One region of the Bacillus sp. NP247 genome, then DNA from elsewhere that is predicted to be linked to it. Evidence: riboswitches for the same ligand, from Rfam matches in the RefSeq annotation. Region 1 holds a riboswitch; each other region holds the start of a gene.
The links. A riboswitch is a leader RNA that binds a small molecule or an ion and turns the genes downstream of it on or off. The one in region 1 is predicted to bind S-adenosylmethionine.

Region 1 (6,296 bases):
AGTATAGTAAAGAATTGCAGGTAAATGAGAAATATTAAAGGTTTCTAGCCTCTTTTAAGTAGTTTGGTCGTAGAGGAGGCTTTCATATGCTTTTTTTATTTGCAGTATATTTTGTTTTTATTATGACATTGTTAATGACGTTTTTTCTTTCTAAAAGATCATATGAGAAGCCGTTTATTAAATATATACCAGCGTTCATATTGTTTATTTTGGCTTTCATTTCTTCTATTACGTTTGTATGTAATAACGGAATGGGAGAGCTTATGATAGCAATCTTCTTAGGTGTTATACAGCAATAGCGAACGGTCTTCTGCTCCTTGCGTTGAAAGTAGTTCGTGTGATTGTTGCAAAAGGAAAGTAGAACATCGGGATTCGATGCTCTACTTTTTTATCCCGCATTAACGGGCAGTAAGACCCTCACCTCAAAATTCGGCGAAAGCAAAGAAGTTAGGTGGGGGATCAACTGCCCGTAAAAGCCCGATTGGTTCAACTAATAATCAGTGGGGGTGAAGAAAACCCCCCACTGATTAAAGTTTCACTTTATTTACGCTTCTTTTTAATAAATGAAAAGGCTAAAGCTGCAATTAAAATACTGCCTTTAATGATATCTTGTGCATAATAAGGAACGTTCATCATTGTGAGGCCATTTAATATGATCCCAATTAATACGGAACCAAGAAATGTTCCGATGACATTTGGTTTCTTAGCACCGAACATTGCGTAACCGATATAGGCAGCTGCAACTGCATCCATTAATAATGGGACGCCAGCTGAAACTTGTCCTGTTCCAACGCGGCTACATAGAATAATACCGCCAATAGAGGCAAGTAAACCGCTAATCATATAAGCATATACACGGTAACGATCAGTAGGAATACCAGCTAGTCTAGCAGCTTCTCGATTCCCACCTGTCATATAAAAGAAACGACCGTACGTTGTTTTTTCTAAAAATACATATGCAATCAAAACGACGATAAGCATGATAATGACAGGGACTGGAATTCCTAACAAGGAACCTTGACCGATAAATAAAAAGGATGGAATAAAATGTCCTTTGGCACCAGACATTCCTTCATAAATAGAAGATCCTTTTGAAAATGTTAAGTGTAGTCCATTAACGATATACATGATACTTAATGTAGCTAGTAAATCTGGTAGTTTAATTCGGATAACGAGTAAGGCATTTAATAATCCAACTAATAGCCCGCAAAGAATAGGAATAAGGAGTGTGACTAATAGCTCTTGTCGATATAAAACGAGACAGGAAGCAGCTGCAATTGTTGCTAAACTAGCGGTAGAGCCGACTGATAAATCAAATCCATCTACAATTAATGTAAAGGTAACACCAATTGCAAGTAACGTTACGATAGAAATGGAACGTAAAATATCACTAATATTGTTGTATGTTAAAAAAGAATCGTTGACGATAGAGAAGAAAATTGTAACACCTATAATGATAGCAATCGTACTAAATTGATAAAAAAGATGAGTAGGTAAATATAGTTTCTTAGTTTTCGTTTTATGAACGAGATTCAATGGAATAGCTCCCTTCAGATAAATGTAAAAGATGCTCAGGAGATAGATCGTTTGGCAAGTATTCACCTACAAATTCACCGTTTGTCAGTATAAGAATGCGATCGGCGATATGCAGCGCTTCATCTTGTTCTCCTGTGAAATAAATTACGGAACTTCCGTTTTCTGTAATGTTGCGAATGAATTGAAAAATGTCTTGTTTTGCAGCTATGTCCACCCCTTTAGTTGGCTCGTCTAAAAGAAATAGATTCGGTTTGAATCCATCCCACTTTGCAATGGAGACTTTTTGCTGGTTTCCACCGCTAAGTGAATGAATAAAGGCTTTTGGGTCATCGGGTGAAATGCTGAAAGAAGAAATTGCCGTAGTAGCATTATTTAATTCGGTTTGTTTTCGTCTCCAACCTGATTGGTGTAAATTTGTGTGACCTATAATATCTTCCGAAAGAAATACGCCTTGTTTTCTTCTTTCTTCTGGTACAAGTGCGATTTTCGCTTTAATCGCATCTCGCGGTGTTTTAATCGTAATATTTTGGCCGTCTATTTTTGCATGATAAGTGTGACGTGCACCAAATAAAGTTTCAGCAATTGTTGTTTTGCCACTGCCAATTAATCCGTATATCACAACAGTTTCACCTTTCCATATGGTGAGAGAAAGGGGAGGATGGTCTTTGTGTAAGGGAAGTTCTTGTACTTTAAATAATTCTTCGTTCCCTCGTTTTGGTGCTGTATTAATAGGAAGTGTAAGTTGTTTTCCAGTCATCGCTTCCACAATTTGTTGATCTGTAACCTGTGTAATAGCTTCAGAAAGTGCAACTTTACCGTTATGTAATACCGTTACATCATCCGCGAAATTTCGAATCTCTGATAAACGATGAGAAATTAAGATGATGCCAATTCCTTTTGATGTTAAATCTTTTAATAGTTTCCCGAAACTTTCAACTTCTTTAGGTCCAAGAGAAGAAGTAGGCTCATCTAATAAAAGATAATTTGTATTGTTGGATAAAGCTCTTGCGATAAGAAGTAATTGTTTTTCATGTAATGAGCAGTTGGAAACATCTTCAGAAACATTTAAATCAGCCTGTACAGTTTGCAAATGTTGTTTAGCGAGTGAGACTAATTTTGACTTTGAAAATAGTACTTTATTTTGCATTGCTAAATGATCGATAAGTACATTTTCTAATACAGATAATCCCGGAATAAGTCCGTGATCTACTTCTTGTGTTACAAAAGAAATACCGTGCTTTTTTGCATCGCGTGGTGAAGTAAAGGAAACAGATTGATTATCAATTTTTATATCGCCAGCAACTGGTTGAAATTCACCAGTTGCTATTTTCAGTAGAGTACTTTTCCCAGCACCGTTCATTCCTAGTAGGGCATGAACTTTTCCTTTTTGAATATGGATAGAAACATCTTCTAGAACAGGTGTAGCGACATGATAAGAATGTGTAATGTTTTGAAGAGAGAATGTCATCATTTTTTCTCCTTCTCTAATTTTTTCATCCAAGGAGAATACACATCTTTCGAGTCTCCCCAACTGTTTATATGTTTTGATAATTGATCCATTGTTATATTTTCTTTTGGTAAACTATTTTTCTTTACTAAATAAGGTTCTAGTGAATAAATATCTGGTGTTTGTTCACCGGCAATTTTTTTGTATAAGAATCGTACTTGAACTTTACCTACTTCCGCTGGATCAGTTGCAGCCGTAGCAGACCAAGGTGAGTTTTCTTTTTGCATAAGTTGTAAATCTTCATTACTTAAATCAATGCTGTATACTTTTATATCTGTACGACCAGCTTGTTCAAGTGCTTTAACAGCTCCTTTAGCAAACTCATCCCATGAAGCGAAAATAGCTTGTAACTCTCCTTTTTTCGGATATTTTTTTAGTAAAGCTTCTACTTGTGTTTGTGTATCAAGCGGTGTGTTATTGCTAGCAGTACCGAATCGCGCAACTTCTTTTATATTTGGATAACGTTTATAAAAAGCATCAATGATAACGTTGCGACGTTCCATTGGAGCAAATCCACCAACCCATACAACTGCGATATTTCCTTGTCCATTCAAATCTTCCGCTAACGTTTTTAATGATTTCCATGAAAGGCTATAGTCATCTTGATCAATAATCGTTACACCTGGTAAGCGTAGATCGTTATCAAATGCGACTACGGGAATGTTCGCCTGTAACGCTTTTTCGACTCCAGGTTTTAGCGCTTCAGATCGGCCATGATCAATTAAAATGCCATCCACTTTTGAATTAATAGCAGTATCTAAATTTGCAGCCATTTTTGCTAAATCGTTATCAGAATTGTAGACTTGTACACTGCCGCCAAATAGCTCGACTTGTTTTTTGACGCCCTCAATATATTGAGAGGAAAAAGTTCCGATAGACATTTGCATAATTAATGCGATTTTTAATGGCTTCTTTACTTGGGTTGGAACTTCTGTTTGTAAGTGATTTTCTACTGTTGTAGTTACTTTTTTCACAGTTTGTTGCTTTTGTGAAGAGATAGCATCTTGTTCATTTGTACAAGATGTTAATGTAAGTAAGAGAAAAATAAGTACGATGGAACATAATTTTTTCATAAAAAAATCCCTCCTAAACTAAGAAGAGAGGGGAGGGAGTGAAAATAAAAAACGCCTTTTCAAATAGAAAAGACGTCTTATCATATTACTCTTATCTTTCAACACAACGTGTTGTAAGAATTAGCACCGTGCCCATAAATGGGTCGGTTGCCGGGCTTCGTAGGGCTCATCCCTCCACCTGCTCTTGATAAGACATCGAATATTTAACTATTTCGAATTATTCCATGATTCTGTACGGTTGTCAAATGTTTTTTGAAAATAAAAAACCCCTCATAAAGAGGGATTTTAATGTGGTAAGAAAACTAATTGATAAGCGAACAAGATTCCGAATAAATACACAAGTGGGTGAACAGCACGGAATTGTCCTTTTGCCACTTTCATAAGTGGGTATGAAATAAATCCAAGTGCGATACCTGTTGAGATACTTGATGTAAGTGGCATGCTTAAGATTACTAAAAATGCTGGGAATGCTTCATCGAATGTATCCCAATCGATGTGGCGAACTGAGCCCATCATAAGACTACCAACGATAATTAATGATGGTGCTGTAATAGCTGAAACGCCAGAAACAGCGCTCACTAAAGGTCCGAAGAATGCTGCTAATGCAAATAGAACAGCTACTGTCACAGTTGTTAAACCAGTACGACCACCAGCTGCAACACCTGCAGATGATTCAATGTAAGCTGTTGATGGTGTTGTTCCGAACATAGCTCCAATTGTTGCTGAGAATGAGTCAGATAGAAGAGCTCGTCCTGCTTTTGGAAGTTTTCCGTCTTTCATAAATCCGCCTTGTTGTGCTACACCAAGTAATGTTCCTGTTGTATCAAATAGTGTAACGAGGAAGAATGAGAACACAACACCGTATAATCCGTAATTAATTACATCAGAAACAGCAGTAATTGGATTTGAAACGATAATTCCTTCTGGTAATCCAGGCATTGACGTAACGCCATTTGAGAATGTTAATTGACCTGTGAAGTAAGCAATAATACCAGTTAATAACATTCCGATAAATAATGCCCCGTTTACATTTAAAGACATAAGGATAATTGTAATTCCGAGGCCAGCTAATGCTAGTAGAACTGGAGCAGAGTGAAGATCGCCAAGCCCAACTAAGTTTGCATCATTTTTTGTAACAATTCCTGTTAAGCGCAAACCGATAAAAGCAATAAAAAGACCAATACCAGCAGTAAGTGCATGTTTTAAGTTTTCAGGAATTACTTCCATTAATTTCGTACGGAAAGATGTGAATGATAACAAAATTAAAATCATACCTGCTACGAATACAGCAGAGAATGCAATCGCGAAAGTCATGCCTTCATGAGCTTTTACAACAGAGTAAGAGAAGTAAGCATTTAATCCCATACCTGGTGCAATTGCGATTGGTAGATTAGTAAAGATCGCCATAAATAATGTTCCGACAACAGCTGCAATGATTGTCGCTGTAAATGCTTGTTCAAACGGAACACCTGCATCCCCAAGGATGACAGGGTTTACGACAATGATATATGCCATTGTTAAAAAGGTAATAATACCTGCCATAATTTCAGTTTTAATAGAAGTTTTATGTTTTGAAAGGTTAAACATATAAACATCCTTTCTTTTTACGAATAATTTTCACAACAGTTATATATAATATTCGTTTTTTAACTATTTTGCAATAGTTTTGCATAAAAACTTTAGAACAATTCATATTTTATGTCTTAAATTCGAATATTAAACGTAAAAATGAGCGTGAATTGCGGTTTTTTAATGTGTAAGTAGTTTTTAATATTGTGCACATTATAAGGGGAAAGGAGTTGAAGGAAGTTATGCCGCAGCAAAAAAACTTTTTAACGATGCCAGCGCAACATCAAAATAAACAGCCTGGTATTGAATCGTTAATGAATCCTCGTCCAAAGTTTGAAGATCCTAATTATAAAGGAAGCGAAAAGTTAAAAGGAAAGAATGTATTAATTACAGGGGGAGATAGTGGAATTGGGAGAGCTGTGTCCATCGCTTTTGCAAAAGAGGGAGCAAATATTGCGATTGCTTATTTAGATGAGGACGAAGATGCAAATGAGACGAAAAAACTTGTTGAGAAAGAAGGCGTGAAGTGTGTATTGCTGCCGGGTGATTTAAGTAATGAGCAACATTGTAAAGATATTGTGGAAGAGACCGCTGGGCAGCTAGGTAGTTTA
Region 2 (6,296 bases), 1.8 Mb from region 1:
AGTTTTAGATGCTTATTTTGATTTAAAAAATAAGCGATTAACTGGCGAAGCACCTAAAATAGATGACTCTAAAGAGAATTAAAATATACGAAACGTCTCTAGCATTTATATGGACTAGAGACGTTTTTACATACGAATAGATTAGAAATGAGGTATATATGAAGCAATTGATTCTAAAAGATTGGAGAAAAATATGTAGCTATATTTTAATAATAATAGGAATTATTATTATTAATAAGTCATTTTTATTTTGTATGGTAGAAGGAATTTCGATGCAACCTACTTTGAATGAAAATAATCGCATACTAGTTAATAAGGCTAGTGTCTATTTTTCTTCTTTTCATCATGGTGATGTTGTAATAATAAAAAAAGAAGACGAGCCTACATACTACGTGAAACGAATTATTGGATTACCAGGGGATAACATACAATTAAGAAACGATGTGGTATATATTAACGGTAAAAAGCGAGATGAGTTGTATATACAGTTAGATATGTCACAAGTATCAAATCGTTTTTCAAACTTTAGAGAAATGAAAGTTCCCTCGCATAAATTATTTGTATTAGGTGATAATCGAAATCATAGTAAAGATAGTAGGAATACACTTGGACTTATCAATGAGTCACATGTAATAGGTAAAGTGAAAATGGTATATTATCCATTTGATCAAATAAAATGGTTAAAATAATTCTATTAGATATGCACGTTTTATAAAATAATTCATATATTGATAGCATAGGACAAGCAGAAAAGCTTATCCTAACCTCACAGAACACTCCTTATCACAGTTAGGCATCTACTTATGTAGATGCCTTTTCCGATGACTGATAATTATTTATCAACCTAAAGTAGTAAGCATATTGGGACTATTAGAGGAAGATTGCTTGTAATAATAACAGTACGATTAATAAGAACATTGAATTGTAAGGAGTGAGAAATACGTGTTGAATATTTTAATAGTTAATTTTCCTGCAGAGGGACATGTAAATCCTACATTAAGTTTAGTAAAGGCCTTTACTGAAAGAGGTGATAACGTACACTATATTACAACGGAAAACTTTAAGGAAAGGCTTGAAGTTTTGGGAGCTATTGTACATACTCATCCGGATTTATTAAAGGAGATTTCTATTGATAATGAAACTTCATATGGATTAAAATCTTTCTTTCATGTACATGTTCAAACTTCTTTATACATATTAGAAATTACGAAACAATTATGTAAAAGCATTAATTTTGATTTCGTAGTTTATGATATATTTGGTGCTGGAGAGTTAGTAAAGGAATACTTGCAGGTTCCAGGCATAGTTTCCTCTCCTATATTTTTAATTCCACCAGTATTATTGGAAACCTTGCCTTTTCATCCAAATGCAGAAATACAATTCCAACCCGATGAACTCTCTGAAAAGTTACTGTATCAAATGGAACATGAATTTGGAGTAAAGCCCAAAAATAATCTTCAATTTATGCATAATAAGGGAGATATTAGTCTCGTGTATACAAGTCGTTATTTTCAACCTAATAGCGATTCGTTCGGAGAAAACAATGTTTTTATTGGACCGAGTATTATAAAGCGCAAAACAAATGCAAAGTTTCCACTTGAATTGCTTTCAAAAAAGAAAGTTATTTATATTTCAATGGGAACACTTCTTGAAGGGCTCGAACCATTTTTTAATACTTGTATTGATGCTTTTTCAAATTTCGAAGGGATTGTAGTAATGGCGATCGGTGATAGAAATGATATTTCAAAAATTAAGCAAGCGCCAGACAACTTTATTATAGCCCCTTACGTACCTCAATCAGAAATATTAAGTGAAGCAGATGTTTTTATTACACATGGTGGAATGAATAGTGTGCACGATGCAATCCATTATAATGTCCCATTTGTGATAATACCGCATGATAAAGATCAACCTATGATAGCGCAAAGATTAACTGAGCTTGAGGCAGCACATAGATTATTGAAAGAGCATGTTAATGTGCAAACTTTAAAAAAGGCGGTAACAGACGTTCTTTCAAATAAAAAGTATAAACATGGCATTCAAAAACTGAATGAAAGTTTTTTAGAGTGTGGTGGTTCCAAAAGAGCCATTGCAGTTATTGATGCTCTTTTAAATAAATAGTTCGGACAATATAAAAGCATAGAGGCTCTACCTGTATGCTTTTATATTATTATCCAGCAAATTGTACAGCAGTATTCGCATGTAAATAAGCAGTATCAAAAACAGGAACAGTAAGGTCATTTTGGGAAATAAGCAATGGTATTTCAGTACAGCCTAGTAATATACCTTCCGCACCGTTTTGAATTAATGAATTGGTAATTTGTATTAGTTTCTCTCTTGAAGTTTCTGAAATAATGCCTCTACTTAATTCGTTTAATATGACGTGATGGATAAAAGTTCTTTCTTCGTCATTTGGGATAATTGTCTCAATGTTATATTTTGCTAGTCGTGATGTATAGAAATCTTGTTCCATCGTTTGTTTTGTTCCTAATAGTCCGATACGTTTTATATTCTGTTCTACCATTTCTTTAGCACTTACATCACCGATATGAAGAAGTGGGATTGATATTGCTTGTTCTACTTCCTCAGCAAATAGATGTACCGTATTAGAACACATTAGTAAACATTCAGCTCCTGAGTTTTCTACCTTTTTTGCTACCGTGACTAATTCATTTTTCACTTCTTCATATTGATGGTTTTGCAATAATGTAGTTACCTCCCCAAAGTCCATACTATATAAAACAAGCTTCGCATTTTGATCATATTTAGAGAGAGTAAGTGTATTAATGTGTTTATAGTACAACGATGTTGATTCCCAACTTAGTCCGCCAATTAAGCCAATTACTTTCATCATGCATTCCTCCCATAACAATTTTGAATTTATTATTTCACAATTCCGATAAGAATACAATGATTTAAATGAACTATTTATTGAAAAATAAAAATAGTAAGAAAAGTATTGAAATTATTTATTGTTAGTGCCATAATACAAATTACAAATACATACTTATCCAGAGAGGTAGAGGGAACGGCCCTATGAAGCCTCAGCAACCCCTATGTAAATGCATAGGAAGGTGCTAATTCCGCAGAGGACATTTATATGTCTTTTGAAAGATAAGAGGATTCTTGTACGTGAAAGAAAATGACCTCTTAATTTAAGGGGTCATTTTTTGTTGTATAGAAAGGAAGTGTCGATGCATAATTCATTTTCAAAATAAATATAGAGTATTAAAAGCGGGATAATAGGAGAGGAGAATTGTAATGAACAAATTAACGACAAAACTAGTAGTAGCAATCGGAATTGGAGCAGCTTTATACGGGGTATTAGGGCTTTGGGGATTTTCTATCGCACCGAATACCTTTATTAAACCAGCATTGGCTATTTTAACAGTTTTTGGTGCGTTATTCGGGCCAGTAGCAGGACTTTTAATAGGACTAATCGGTCATACAGTTACAGATACGATTGCTGGTTGGGGTATTTGGTGGGGATGGGTTATTAGTTCGGGGATTATCGGATTTTCAATGGGTCTCATACAAAAAAGAACTGGTTTTAGTGTGAAAAATGGAACGTTTAATAACCGTGATATTTCTTATTTTGCAATTGCGGGGTTATTAGGTATTGTAATTGCTATTATATTTGCAGGGGCATTCGATGTTATTGTGATGGGAGAACCGTTTGACAAAATCGTTATACAAGTACTAGGCGCAACAATTGCAGACGTTATCGTATTTTTAGTTCTTGGCTTACCAATCACGATCGGTCTAGCGAAATCAAATAAGAAACATACACATTTAAAAATTGAAAAGTAGGGATGAATACATGCAACCAATTATTTCTTTTGAACAATTTACCTTTCAATATAGGCATGCCACGCAGCCTACTTTAAAAGATATTACATTTCAAATATATCCTGGGGAAAAGGTACTAATAGCTGGAAGAAGTGGTTCAGGTAAGTCAACATTAGCTCATTGTATTAATGGGCTAATCCCATTTTCTTACGAAGGGATTAGTACTGGTAATATTTTAATAGCTGGAAAGGATCCGAGAGAGGGAAGTATTTTTGAACAGAGTAAACATGTAGGAACAATATTACAAGATCAAGATTCACAATTTATTGGTCTTACAGTCGAAGAAGATGTAGCATTTTCATTAGAAAACGAATGTGTAAATCAAAATGAAATGAAAAAAATTGTTAATGATTCTTTAAAAAAAGTAAATATGCAGGACTTTCATACACAAAGTCCTCATGAATTATCAGGAGGTCAAAAACAGACAGTCTCTCTTGCAGGTCTGCTAACGACAAATGCAGATATATTATTGTTTGATGAACCGTTAGCTAACTTAGATCCAGCAAGTAGTTTGAATACTATAGAACTCATTAAAGATATTCATGAGAAATATAATAAAACAATTGTAATTATTGAACATCGAATAGAAGAAATTTTAAACCTTGATTTAGACAAAATTATTTTAATCGATGAAGGAGAAATTGTTGCGATGGGTTCACCGAATAAAATATTAGCATCTAATATATTACCAAATATCGGACTAAGAGAACCTATTTATATAGAAGCTCTAAAGAAATTAAATTTTGACAGTAATAATGTTGGGGTATTTCCAATTGAAAATCTACGTAATGCAGGCGTTCATAACCTATTAAAGAACTGGATGCGGAAGCAAGTGTCATCTAAAAACACGTATATTAAAAAAGCCTTATGCAAGATAGAAAATTTATCATTTACATACAATAACAAACATACAGCCTTAGAAGATATCAACCTTTCAATAGGAGAGGGAGAGATAGTAGCGTTATTGGGTCATAATGGAGCAGGGAAATCGACATTAGCTCATACCCTTATAGGAATAAATAAAACAAAGAATGGGAGAATAACATTCGATGGAGAAAATATAAATTCTTGGTCTATTCGTAAACGCGGGGAAGTTATTTCTTACGTTATGCAAAACCCAAATCAAATGATTACACAGCCCACTGTTTTAGAAGAAGTTTCATTTTCATTAAAATTAAAAAAAGTTTCTAAAGATGAGATTGAGAGTAGAGTCAAAAAAGCTTTAAGAATTTGTGGATTATACCCATTTCGTAACTGGCCAATTCAGGCATTAAGCTACGGACAAAAAAAGAGGCTTACTATTGCATCTGTACTTATAACAAACCCGAAACTTATTATATTAGATGAGCCGACAGCTGGACAAGATTATTACCATTACAAACAGTTTATGTCCTCTATTAGAAAACTGGCTGAAAAAGGCATATCCTTTATTCTTATCACACACGATATGAATCTTGCTTTAGAATACGCAGATCGAGCGGTAGTTCTGCATGAAGGGAAAATCATTGCGGACAATACTGTATCCACTGTATTAGGGGATCAAGGAACGTTACAAAGAGCTAATCTACGGGAGATTTCATTAATAAAACTAGCCAAATTAAGCGGAATTCCAACTCCAGAAAAGTTTGTGAAACTTTATATTGAGGCTAATAGGAGGGAGGAATATGCATAATACGTATTTTCATCGTATGGATGGTGCAATTAAATTATCTTTATTTATATTTTGTATGACACTTACTTTTTTATTTTTTGATTTTCGTATATTGCTAATTTTATTTATTATTGGATGTGTCGGCCTCTTAATTGCAAAAATTCAATTGCGTAAAATTATAGTTATTTTCAGCGTTATATTTACATTTAGTTTATTAAATTCCGTTATGATTCTTTTCATTACGCCCACCTATGGATCGGAATTAACGGGAACGTATACCTCTTTTTTTCGTATAGGTTATGCAACAATTACATATGAAACATTATTTTATGCCGCTACACTTTCATTGAAATATTTTACGTTATTACCATTTACACTTCTTTTTATTTATACAACTCATCCAAGTGAATTTGTAAGCAGCTTAAATAAATTTGCTGTTCCTTATAAAATTACATATGCAATAAATATTGCACTGCGTTATATACCAAGTATTCAATCCGAATATATTATCATTAGACACGCACAGGAAGCAAGAGGCGTACCTTTTGAAAAAGGAGAAGCGAGTTTGTGGATTCGTATGAAAAACCGTGTTTTAATTTTTTGGCCACTTATTATTCATTCATTAGAAAGGATTGATACTGTTTCAAATGCAATGGATTTAAGAGGGTTTGGAAAAAAAGATAAACGAACGTGGTACTATGCAAAGGACGCACAAAAGGAGGATTATATCACACTTTTTGTTGGTATTATCATTTTGGTTATTGCAGTTTACTTAAAGCTGAATGTATTCCAAAGT
Region 3 (6,296 bases), 630 kb from region 1:
TCAGAGAATATTCTCCGAGCGTTTTCAACTGCTAATAATAAATGTCTCTTTATGCTATGCAGTTTTATGATACTCTTTTTTTTCCGCCACTTTAGAAAACCTCGGGAAACCAATTAATATAGAAATGATTCCACATACTCCAACTAAAATTGGATAAAATGCATATGGTAACAATTCGACCGGAGATAACGCAGCAAATCCTGCCGCTGTTAACATTTGAGCACCATATGGGATTAACCCTTGTACACAGCAAGAGAAAAGATCCAGTACACTCGCTGATTTACGGGGATCAATTTCATACTGATCTGCAATATTTTTCGCAAGCGGACCTGTAAAAATGATAGAGATTGTATTGTTTGCTGTACACATATTCGTCATACTCACTAAGCCAGCAATACCGAACTCTGCTCCTTTTTTCGAACGAATATTATGCGTTAAAAGATTCATTAAATATTGAATACCACCATTATATTGGATCAGTTCGACCATACCACCGATTAAAATGGCAAGTAATACTAACTCCATCATACCGCCCATTCCAGTCGTTACACTTTTAAAGAAACTCTCCAACGTGTAACTTCCATCTATAAGACCTATAGCGCCAGATAATACAGTTCCACCAGTTAACACAATAAGTACATTCCAGCCAAGTAGCGCGGTAATAAGTACTCCTGCATACGGTAAAATCTTTATCCAGTCAAAACTATGGGCTTTAACTTGTGTATCACTTCCTAAAGTAATTATTACTAATAGTACAATTGTAATAATAGCGGCTGGTAATACAATTAAAAAGTTCGTTTTAAACTTATCTTTCATTTCTGTTCCTTGTGAACGAACAGCAGCAATTGTTGTATCTGAAATAAATGATAAATTATCACCAAACATCGCTCCGCCCACAACCGTAGCCATCGCAAGTGCAATTGAGATATCAGTTTGCCCACTAATACCTACAGCAATTGGTGCTAGTGCTGCAATTGTTCCCATTGAAGTTCCCATCGCTAATGAAATAAATGCCCCTATAACAAAAATTCCAGCAACGATAAATCCTGGTGGCAAAATAGATAACGCTAAATTAACAGTTGAATCAACTCCGCCCATTCCTTTTGCTGTTTCAGAAAACGCCCCTGCAAGTACAAAAATTAATACCATAATCATAATATCCGGATTTCCTGCACCTTTAGCAAATCGTTCTACTTTCACATTAAAGCTTTCTTTACGATTCATCACTAAAGCAATTCCTACAGCAATTGAAATTGCTACAAGTATCGGCAATTTATAGAAATCACCTGTAATAATTCCAGAACCAATAAATAGCGCCAAAAATATTCCAAGTGGTAATAACGCTAAACCATTTCCTCTCGTTTCTTTCAACGTATCATCTCTCCCTAGTTTTCAACCTTTTCTAATGAATAACAAAAGACCTCTTCCGATGAGAAGAGGTCTTATACATCTATAAGAAACACTCTTCTCATCTTTCAAGCACATGCTTGCTGGATTTGGCACAGCACTCTGAAATCGAGTCCGCTGCCGAGGCATCGTAGGGCCAGTCCCTCCGCCTCTCTTTATAAGAAGGTTTCATATTTATTTTTTAATAATAATTTCTTTCCTAACTTTACTCGCTTACAAAACAAAAGTCAATTATTTTTTGTATAGTTTTTTTTGGTAATTATACAAAAATATGAATACATCAATCATTTTAACTTTTCAATTTCTTTATCCAATACTGAGATCCAATAAAATTCTCCATTTTTTATCGTTGCTACAATCCATTTCGTTGTATGCCAAGCTAATTCATATTCTTCCTTCGTAACATCGTCCATTCTATAAGCATCCTCTAACTCATCTTCATCTAATACATAAATCTCACCGTTTGGTAACAATACGACATCTAAATATAAATCATCAAAATAAGGTAAACCATGCTCGTCTATTTTAAATTCTTTCGTCACATCGATATAATATTGCACTAATTGTTTTTGATTGTCTAACATAGCTGTAATTGCAAAGTTTTTCCCGTTTATAAAATATTGCATCCATGTATACCCATCACCTGCAATGCAAAGCTCTTTACTATTGTATTCTTTATAACTAGGCTCTCTCACCTTTTTTATATCCAATATTCCTAACATACCTGCTTCAGCTTGTTTTACTGTGTATGTCTTCTCTAATAATCGCTTCCACGTAGAACCATCACCGTACTTACGTTTCATAACTTTCTCTCCTCTTCTACATACAGAAAAGCTCTCACATAATATGTGAGAGCTTTTCAAATCATAATTAAGCCGCTTGACCCTTTTCAGATATCTCTTTTAAATAGGCTTGTCCTTTTTCAGCGTCATATTGACCTTCCCACTTAGACATAACTACAGCCGCTAAAGAGTTACCTACAACGTTAACTGCCGTACGAGCCATATCTAGAATACGGTCAATACCTGCAATAAATGCTAAACCTTCAGCTGGAATACCAACTGTACCAAGTGTTGCTAATAATACAACGAATGATACGCCCGGTACACCCGCGATACCTTTTGATGTAACCATTAATACAAGTAATAATGTAATTTGTTGTGTAATGGATAATTCAATACCGTACATTTGCGCTAAGAAAATTGCCGCAATTGCTTGATATAAAGTTGATCCATCTAAGTTAAATGAATAACCTGTCGGAATAACGAAAGACGTAATTGCTTTCGGACAACCGAATTTCTCCATTTTCTCCATAATTTTCGGTAAAACCGTTTCTGAACTTGCTGTAGAATACGCTAAGATCAGCTCGTCTTTTAAAATTTTAAAGAATTGAAAAATGTTAATACCGAATATTTTCGCTGTAAGTCCTAATACGACCACAACGAAGAATATCATCGCCCCATATACTACAATGAGTAATTTCCCTAATGGAATTAATGAAGCTAATCCGAATGTAGAAACTGTAACACCAATTAATGCGAATACACCAAATGGTGCAAACTTCATAACTTGGTTCGTTACATAAAACATTGCATCTGCCACACCTTGGAAAAATTGTAGAACTGGTTTGCCACGCTCACCAACTGCTGCTACACCTAAACCAAATAATACTGAGAAGAAGATAATAGCAAGCATATCACCTTCAGCTAATGATTTCATAATGTTCGTCGGAACAATATTTACAAACGTATCCGCGAACGAATGACTTTGTACTTGCTCTGTCGTATGTGTATATTTAGAAATATCTGTTTTTGTTAACTTATCCATATCAACGCCTTTTCCAGGTTGGAAAATGTTCGCTATTAATAGACCAACAGCAATTGCAATCGTTGTAATAATTTCAAAGTAAATAATTGTTTTTCCGCCTAGTCGACCTAACTTCTTAACATCGCCAACACCAGCAACCCCAACAACAATACTAGCTACAACAATCGGTACAACAATCATCTTAATTAATCGGATGAAAATATCACCAATTGGCTGTAAGTACTTCACCACTTCCGGATTGCCAAAGAAAATCGCCCCAACTGCAATACCAAGCGCAAGTCCTATTAAAATTTGCCATGCAAGTCCTATTCTTTTCATACTTGTGGTAACCCCCTCTTCGATGTGTCACTCTATCTCTCATTCTATCTCTATAAAACTTGAAATTAAGAGTATTACATATTATTCGACAATTCACTACATTTTGTCCCTGTTAAAAATCATAAATCAAAATTTAAAATCTGACAACAAAATAAGTTTGCACGAATGCAAATAATTTTCTTGACAAAAACAAACCTCATGTCAGAAAACCTCACATGAAATCGATTCCTTACTAGTGATTGTTAGGTTATTAAACTACTGTTTCGTTATGGAAAATTCCATTATTTTCCATGTTTTTTAAAAAAATATAGAAATTGATATCTTTTTCTATACATTCAAGAATTTTAACTTTATGACAAACACTACGAAAAAACACTAAATTCCGACAAAACTTAGCAAAATTATAAAATTTTCTTTACATTATGATTACAACGATAGACACTCTTCTTCTTATGATATATAACATTCATAGGGAAAGGAGCCATACAACAATGAAAAAGAAATTTGCAGCATTTAGTGTTTTAGCAGCTGGAACGATTTTCGTTTCCCCGTTACTTTCACCCGTATACGCTGAAACGAATGAAAATAAATTATCTAATATTCAATCTGAATTAGAAGGCAAACAAAATGACTTACAAAATAAATCAGCTGAGAAAGAACAAATAGAAAAAGAAATCCAGGAATTACAAAAAAAAATCGACGAATTAACTACTTCTATTAATAAAAACGAAGCTGAATTAAACGATACAAAAAAAGAAATTAGCAAAACGCAGCAAACAATTGCTGAAAAAAAGAAACATATAGAGCAATTACAAACAAACATAGATACACGTCAAGAGGTTATTAAACAACGACTACAATCTATGCAAGAGAAGCCTCGTACGAGTATCATTACAGAAGTATTAACAAGTTCTGCAAATATCGCTGATCTTGTTGATAATATGTATTCTGTAAGTTTAATTTTAAATAACGATACCGATATTGTGAAAAAGCAAACAGATGATCAACATGCTGTAACGACAGAAAAAGAGGCTGTTGAGAAAAAAGAGCAACAACTGAAAGAATCTGAACAAAAATTAGAGCAAAAACAACAAGAGTTACAAAGTAATCAACAACAGCAACAAACTCTTATTAAAGATCTACATACGAAAGTATCAAAAGTAGATTCCGAGATTGAAGGATTAGAAGAGTCACAAGGTATTTTAGAAAACCAGCGTCAAGCTGTTCAAAAAGCAATTGAAGAAGAAAAACGTGCGGAGGAAGCTCGGAAAGCGGAAGAGGCACGCAAGGCTGAGGAAGCAAAAAAACAAGCCGCTGCTTCTGCTAAAGAAAGCACACAAGCCGCACCAACACCGCAAGATACGAACAAAGGTGGATTTATTAAACCTGCGGCTGGATCAAAAACTTCTGGATTCGGCGCACGTTCTTTAGATAACCATAAAGGAATCGATATCGCAGCTTCGGGAACAGTTCCGATTATTGCCGCTGCAGATGGTGTTGTTATCCGTTCAGAATTATCCTCTAGTTACGGAAACGTTGTTTACTTATCTCACCGTGTTAACGGAAAAACATATACGACAGTGTATGCACATATGAATAGTCGCTCTGTATCCAATGGACAAACTGTAAAACAAGGCGATCAACTTGGCTTTATGGGAAATACCGGTCAATCTTACGGACAACATTTACACTTTGAACTTCATATTGGAGAATGGAATGTCGGCAAGACAAACGCAGTCGACCCATCTCCTTATATCGGATTATAAAAAACTCGGTGCATACCGAGTTTTTTCACTACCATTTCACACTCTATAGGCCTTTCACATAAACTACAACTAAATGCCTATATTTTGCGAGGTGATAAATATGAATACACAATTACAAGAGGAAATAGAAGAAGCTAGGGAAACATACATCGGCCGAATATTCACACTTGGCGGATCCGCTTTATTTTTAATAGGATCCTTTATCGCAGTTGTTGCTGCTTATAAAACATATAACCGTTTATTAAATACACCTACAACACAATAAAAAGACGGAGAATTGATCCTCCGTCTTTTTATTATGCAAACATTTTAAATACGCCTATCGCATTTAAAAATACGATAATTACAGTTACTGGAATGATATAACGAAGTAAGAAGAACCAAATGTTAAACAATGTTTTCCCTTTCGTTTCCGTAACTTCTAATTCTTTCATTAATAACTCTTTACTCATTTTATTTGGTACGAATAGTGAAATGGCTAGTACCCCTAATGGCAGTAACACATTACTCACCGAAAAATCGACGAAATCAAAGAATGTCTTACCAAATATTTTCACATCACTCATAATTCCAAACGATAATGCTGATGGAATTCCAACTGCAAAAATAAGAATACCAATTAATAACGATGCTGATGGACGCTTCTTCTCATTACCTTTCGCAACAGATGCTACTACAATTTCAAGCATTGAAATCGCAGATGTTAAAGTCGCAAAGAAGAATAACACTAAAAACATAATAAAGAAAAATTGTCCAAATGGTATTTTTGCAAATACAGCAGGAAGGATGATAAATAATAGTCCTGGTCCTTCAGTCGGCTTAACCCCTAATGCGAAAATCGCTGGGAAAATTGCCAACCCTGCAAGCACTGTAATAAAAATAGTTAAACTTACAATAGATGTTGCTGATTTAGCTAAATGCTCTTCTTTCTTTAAATATGAACTATAGGTTACCATTACCGAGGCACCTACCGTTAGT
Region 4 (6,296 bases), 600 kb from region 1:
ATGATTTAAAAAACATTTAAATATGATGTAGAGGAAAATAACTTAATTCAGGAGGTTGCTATGAAAGCAATTATTTGCACAAAATACGGGCCACCTAACGTTCTCAAGCTTCAAGACGTAAAGAAACCTACTCCTAAAAAGAATGAAGTATTAGTTAAGATTCACGCAACAAGTGTAACAACTGGCGATTGTAGAATGCGAAGCTTTACTAGTCCACTTTTATTTTGGATTCCTATACGACTTGTATTAGGACTTAGAAAACCGAGAAAACCTATACTGGGAGTAGAATTAGCTGGAGAGGTTGAAGAAATAGGAACAGATGTGACTCAATTCAAAAAGGGAGATTCCATCTTTGCATTAACAGGACTTAACGTTGGTGGCTATGCTGAATACGCATGCGTACATGAAAGTGGATTGATAGCATTAAAACCTACCAATGTGACGTATGAAGAAGCGGCAGTTATTCCTTTCGGCGGAACTTCAGCATTACATTTTCTGAGAAAAGGGCACATAAAAAAGGGACAACAAGTACTTATATATGGCGCTTCCGGATCAGTAGGTACCGCTGCTGTGCAACTTGCTAACTATTTTGGCACGACTGTTACAGCTGTTTGTAGTAATTCAAATTTTGAGCTAGTGAAATCTTTAGGGGCTGATAAAGCAATTGATTATACGAAAGAAGATTTTACTGAACGAGGCGAGTGCTACGATATAATATTTGATGCAGTTGGAAAGTATAAAAAATCCCTTTGTGAAAAAGCATTAACGCCTAATGGAAAATACGTATCTGTTAATGGCACAATCGCAAAGGTCAGCAAAGACGATATGAGTCTATTAAAACAACTAGCTGAAACAGAAAAGCTAAAACCTGTTATTGATAGAACTTACCGATTAGAAGAAATTTCAGAAGCCCATACGTACGTAGAGACCGGACATAAAAAAGGTAATGTTTCCATTACCTTAAAATAAAATATATTCAGAAAATAACATTGACAATTCTTTTTGTAAGATTTACTATTAGTACCATATTTAAAAACTACATACACATACTCTTATCAAGAGTGGCGGAGGGACTGGCCCGATGATGCCCGGCAACCGAGCTTATAACGTATAAGCTAAGGTGCTAATTCCTGCAGAACGATTTTCGTTTTGGAAGATGAGAGAGGAACCTATTTCGTCTATTCGGCACCTCTCTTATTTTTGAGAGGTGCTTTTTATTTTGGAACGCATATTAAGGAGGAACTATAAATGAAAAAGATATTATTAAGTATTGTAAGTGGAGCTGTATTATTGTTAAGCGCATGTGGTGCTAATTCTGATAAAGAGGTAAAAGTATTAGATGAGAAAAAGATTACCGTTGGTGTAACAGGCGGACCGCATGAACAAATTTTTGAAAAGGTGAAAGAAGTTGCAGCAAAAGATGGTCTCCAAATCGACGTAAAGGTATTTAATGATTATGTAGCACCAAACGTATCTTTAGATGAAAAAAGCCTCGATGTAAATAGCTATCAAACTAAATCTTATTTAGACGTATTTAAAGCTGAACGTAATATGAAATTAACTGAAGTATTTTCCACAGTAACATTCCCTATGGGTGTATATTCTAAAAGCTTAAAAGATGTAAAAGAATTAAAAGAGGGCGACGCAATTGCTGTCCCAAACGATCCAACAAATGAGCTTCGTGCTTTAAAGCTATTTGAAAAAGCAGGAGTTTTAAAAGTTGATCCAAAGGCTACGGAAAAAGCGACTGCAAAAGATGTAATTGAAAATCCGAAAAATTTAAAGATTGTTGAATTAGAGGCATCTCAATTACCAACGCAGCTAAGTGAAGTGAAAGCGGCTGCGATTAATACAAACTTTGCATTAGGCGCAAAATTAAGTCCAGCGAAAGATTCTATTTTCCGCGAAGGAAAAGATTCACCCTATGTGAACTGGGTCGTTGTTCGTACTGAAAATAAAGATGATGCAGTTGTAAATAAATTGAAGAAAGCTTATCAATCTCAAGAAGTAAAGGATTTCATTGAGAAAAAATTTGATGGTTCTGTTTTACCGTCTTGGTAGGAGCTGACTATAATGATTGAATTAAAAAACGTCTCCAAAGTATTTACAACAAAAAAAGGGAATGTTGAGGCCCTTAAACCAACTTCCCTTAAAGTAAAAAAGGGCGAAGTATTTGGAATCATCGGATATAGCGGCGCTGGTAAAAGTACATTAATTCGTTGTGTAAATTTATTAGAAAAACCAACAACAGGAAATATCATTATAAACGAACAGGATTTAACAACCTTATCAACAAAAGAACTCGCAAAAGCGAGGCAAAAAATCGGCATGATTTTTCAAGGATTCAATTTGCTTAAAACCGTTACCGTTTACGAAAACATCGCACTACCCTTACGTCTATCTGGTCTTCCCAAAGATGAAATTGAAAAAAGGGTAGAAAAGTATCTACGCATTGTTGATCTCTTTAATAAAAAAGACGCCTATCCAAGTGAATTATCTGGTGGTCAAAAACAACGTGTAGCGATCGCTCGCGCACTATCTCATGAGCCTGAAGTGTTATTAAGTGATGAAGCAACGAGCGCATTAGATCCGGAAACGACCGATTCTATTCTTGATTTGTTATTAAAAATCAATAAAGAAATTGGAATCACGATTTTACTAATTACACACGAAATGAATGTCATCCAGCGTATTTGTGACCACGTTGCCGTTATGGAACATGGGGCGGTAGTCGAAAGTGGAACCGTAAAAGATATTTTTACAAACCCACAACATGTAACAACGAAGAAATTTGTAAATAGCGCATTTGCAGCTAAAATTCCAGAAGAGGTACAGAAAGAGCTACAAAGTACTGGAGAAATCGTAACACTTTCATTTATAGGAACCGCTTCAGGAGAACCAGCGTTAGCTGTCGCTACAAAACGTTTTCAGGTATATCCTAATATTTTATCAGGCAATATTACGCAATTAAAACATGAGGCATATGGGAAACTGGTCGTTCATATGCAAGGTGACAAAAATGAAGTAAACCGTGCTTTATCATTTTTACAAGAGCAAGGAATCATCGTAGAAGGAGGTAGAACAGATTATGGGAAACAAGTCCTTTTTGGATGAGTGGGGTAACGTAATATGGGAAGCAACCATTCAAACATTTCAAATGACATCTATTTCATTACTTATCTCTATCCTTATTGCATTACCACTTGGTGTCACACTTGTTTTAACGAGACCTGGTGGACAGCGAGAAAATAAAATTATCTATCCTATTCTTAATACAGTTATTAATGTCATTCGCTCTCTTCCATTTATCATTCTATTATTCTTCATTTTACCTTTTACAAAGTTTCTAATGGGGACATCAATTGGCGTACAAGGTGTTATCGTACCGCTTGTCGTATTCACAGCACCTTATATTGCACGTTTAATGGAAACAGCTTTATTAGAAGTGGATCGTGGCGTCATTGAAGCATATCAAGCGATGGGAGTTTCTACTATAAAAATCATTTGGCACGTTATGGTTAAAGAAGCACGTCCATCTCTTGTACTTGGACTAACAATCGCAACAATCGGCTTAATTGGTGCAACAGCAATGGCTGGGCTTGTAGGTGCTGGCGGGCTAGGGGACTTAGCATATCGCTTCGGGCATTTACGCTACGAACCTGAAGTAATGTATGCAACGGTCTTTATTTTAATCATTCTTGTTCAAGGATTGCAGTCTTTAGGGAATGGTGTTGCACGAAGATTGAAGAAAGATTAAAAAGAGGGTATCTCACTAAAGTGAGATACCTTCTTCTTATCTTTTAAATCCACCTTCTGAATGAATAACTTGCCCCGTAATCCATTCTGCTTCTTCACTTACTAAAAACTTAATGAGTCTTGCTGCATCCTTTGGCTCACCAATTCTGCCAAAAGGAAACATTGGTTTTAATCCTTGCTTTATCTCTTCATTCATCCACCCTGTGCTAGTTGGTCCTGGATTAATTGCATTCACTGTTATCCCTAAGTGGCCCACTTCCGCTGACAACGTACTAGTTAGAGCATCAATAGCTCCCTTCGTCGTTGCATACGCCAGTTCTCCTGCCATAGGCCCCTTAAATTGCCCCGAAGTCATATTCACAATTCTACCACCAGATTTTTTATCAAATCCTCGGGCAAATTGACTACTTAACAATGTAGTCGCGCGGACATTTACCATGTAATGCTTATCCAACTCTTCGGCAGTCAAATTAGAGAAATCATTATTCTTAGAGTATGCCGCATTATTAATTAATACATCAGGGTACCCCATTTGTTCAGTAACTTTATTTATAAGCTGCTTTGGTGCATCATTCTGAGTTAAATCTAACTCCATACTTGATACTTCAACACCGTTCTTTATCAGCTCTTCTTTTAATTGTATTTGCTCATTTTTCTCAACGCCCCAAGGCATCTCTTTATCGTAATTCGTCCAGTACGTAAAAAATACATCGTATCCTGCTTCAGCTAATTCTTTACAAATCGCTGCTCCAATACCATCTAGACGACTAACACCTGTAACAACAGCTACTTTATTTTTCAATTGATTCATACTATACTCCTCCAAGTTTAAAGGACGCATATTTTATATAAGAGATATAAACTTTCCTCACAAAAGGGATGTATAGGCCAAATATGCAGTCCTTGAATGATTTACAGATAGCCAAATAAACCCTCACTTATGAGAGAAAAATTCATCTATCTAATTTCTAATCATTACAAGTTCATCCACATATTGAGTCTTTGTCTCCTCTCCATATATCTCCAAATTTCATTTTAACATTAAAGATTTAATATTTCAAAAAATAAAATAACCACTCCTATTTATGAAGTATCGTGTACTATAAACCATAGTTAATAACTATTTTAAATTTAAAGTGTATACATTTACCATTACCTATTCGTTGTATAAGTGTAGGGAGGAAAAATGATGGGAAAAGAAAATATATTGACCTCCTATCTTATCAGTTTAGGAGAGGAAGTGTTCAAACTATTACTAGCGAAAGGGGCTATAAAAGAAGATGCAGAAGACATCATCCAAAATACTTTCTATAAAGTATACACGTTGCTAGATGACCTAACCGAGAGTAACATACGGCCATGGTTTTTTAGAGTCGCATTAAACGAATACATTGACTTGAAGAGAAAAAAAGAGCAGCAAAACATCTATTTAACTGAAGAGATTTATTCAAAACTACAATATACAGACCGAGAACTAGATGCTGTTTTAAATAAAGATGAGATTTTCTATCTATTAAAAGATATAAAACTAGAATATAAAGAAGCCTTCTTTTTAAAGTACTACTACAACTTTTCATATGAAGAAATCGCCCTAATACTAGATATTCAAGTAAACAGTGTCAAACAAAAATTACATCGCGCACGTAAAACAATTCATTCTACAGTAGGAGGAAAAACTTGATGGATACTTCTTTAAAAGATGCGTTAAAAAAAGCTAAAAGGAAACAGTTACTTAAAATCATCATTACTTCTATTATCGTTGTAATCATGCTTATCCCTATAATTTATAAAATTGGCAATTACTTTGCAGCGAAAAGTTCGACAAAGCTTCACGAAAGACTATTTTTACATAACGCAATTGCAGAACCTAATGTCCATATCGATTCTCAAGTTACGAGTAATTCTTCTATGTTCGGTGGCAATATCGTATCTAATCGCTCTAAAAACATTAACGGTTACGTAGTACGATGGAATACACTGACAAGCTCTTACGATTGGTTTCGCTCTAACATCGATTACAATGAGTTAATACCAGGATCTTATTGGTCTAACACAGATTCTTATAATTACGATAAACAAACGAAAAATAAAGTTGCTACATTTTATAATCCAGCTATCAAGGAATATCATAATGGAGCCAAAAATGAATTAGGTGCAGTTTCAAAAATGGAAAACTATGTAGCGGAAGTCGCTATCTCTTTCAATCAACCTTATACATTAAAAGAAATTCAAACCAAAATATCTGACAACTTAAATATCGTATGGCTATATATGGTCTCACCTATTAGAGATGAAAGCAGAGGCCCCTCTGGTATGCCAGTTTACGGATTTGATCCAGAAAAATCCCCTGAAGAAGCGTACAAAAGGTTCTTTGATTCACTTAAACAATACGATGACGATGGATATGACGAAGATATCCAGAAGTTTTTAAAATCAAACAAGGACAAACCATTCGATCAAGTAAAAATTTTAGGTGTTATGCTAACAGGAAAAACGGAAAACTTTAAGGTGTTAGAAAACCAAGACTTTATTCGCGGTGC

Region 2: it holds a riboswitch for S-adenosylmethionine, as region 1 does, so the genes downstream of both, KPL75_RS27265 (ECF-type riboflavin transporter substrate-binding protein) here and KPL75_RS18005 (sugar ABC transporter substrate-binding protein) in region 1, are expected to answer to the same signal.
Region 3: it holds a riboswitch for S-adenosylmethionine, as region 1 does, so the genes downstream of both, KPL75_RS21290 (Na+/H+ antiporter NhaC family protein) here and KPL75_RS18005 (sugar ABC transporter substrate-binding protein) in region 1, are expected to answer to the same signal.
Region 4: it holds a riboswitch for S-adenosylmethionine, as region 1 does, so the genes downstream of both, KPL75_RS15060 (MetQ/NlpA family ABC transporter substrate-binding protein) here and KPL75_RS18005 (sugar ABC transporter substrate-binding protein) in region 1, are expected to answer to the same signal.

The regions. Positions count from the first base shown of each region.
Region 1 covers NZ_CP076653.1:3,442,067-3,448,362, forward strand. The annotation lists gene KPL75_RS17985 (hypothetical protein) at 1-38, shown strand, start outside; partial or broken gene KPL75_RS17990 (sugar ABC transporter ATPase) at 87-361, shown strand; gene KPL75_RS17995 (ABC transporter permease) at 541-1,536, opposite strand; gene KPL75_RS18000 (sugar ABC transporter ATP-binding protein) at 1,520-3,007, opposite strand; gene KPL75_RS18005 (sugar ABC transporter substrate-binding protein) at 3,004-4,116, opposite strand; SAM riboswitch class I at 4,205-4,310, opposite strand; gene KPL75_RS18010 (NCS2 family permease) at 4,402-5,703, opposite strand; gene KPL75_RS18015 (SDR family oxidoreductase) at 5,928-6,296, shown strand, end outside.
Region 2 covers NZ_CP076653.1:5,267,830-5,274,125, reverse strand. The annotation lists gene KPL75_RS27285 (peptidoglycan D,D-transpeptidase FtsI family protein) at 1-82, shown strand, start outside; gene lepB (signal peptidase I) at 159-689, shown strand; gene KPL75_RS27275 (macrolide family glycosyltransferase) at 943-2,121, shown strand; gene KPL75_RS27270 (aspartate/glutamate racemase family protein) at 2,171-2,854, opposite strand; SAM riboswitch class I at 3,005-3,121, shown strand; gene KPL75_RS27265 (ECF-type riboflavin transporter substrate-binding protein) at 3,262-3,810, shown strand; gene KPL75_RS27260 (ABC transporter ATP-binding protein) at 3,821-5,521, shown strand; gene KPL75_RS27255 (energy-coupling factor transporter transmembrane component T family protein) at 5,514-6,296, shown strand, end outside.
Region 3 covers NZ_CP076653.1:4,073,203-4,079,498, reverse strand. The annotation lists gene KPL75_RS21290 (Na+/H+ antiporter NhaC family protein) at 55-1,371, opposite strand; SAM riboswitch class I at 1,466-1,571, opposite strand; gene KPL75_RS21285 (ribonuclease FAU-1 family protein) at 1,692-2,210, opposite strand; gene gltP (glutamate/aspartate:proton symporter GltP) at 2,278-3,552, opposite strand; gene KPL75_RS21275 (murein hydrolase activator EnvC family protein) at 4,044-5,318, shown strand; gene KPL75_RS21270 (hypothetical protein) at 5,419-5,583, shown strand; gene KPL75_RS21265 (sodium-dependent transporter) at 5,615-6,296, opposite strand, start outside.
Region 4 covers NZ_CP076653.1:2,841,264-2,847,559, reverse strand. The annotation lists gene KPL75_RS15065 (NAD(P)-dependent alcohol dehydrogenase) at 61-969, shown strand; SAM riboswitch class I at 1,050-1,163, shown strand; gene KPL75_RS15060 (MetQ/NlpA family ABC transporter substrate-binding protein) at 1,249-2,061, shown strand; gene KPL75_RS15055 (methionine ABC transporter ATP-binding protein) at 2,074-3,114, shown strand; gene KPL75_RS15050 (methionine ABC transporter permease) at 3,089-3,757, shown strand; gene KPL75_RS15045 (SDR family oxidoreductase) at 3,794-4,597, opposite strand; gene KPL75_RS15040 (RNA polymerase sigma factor) at 4,946-5,437, shown strand; gene KPL75_RS15035 (sigma factor regulator N-terminal domain-containing protein) at 5,437-6,296, shown strand, end outside.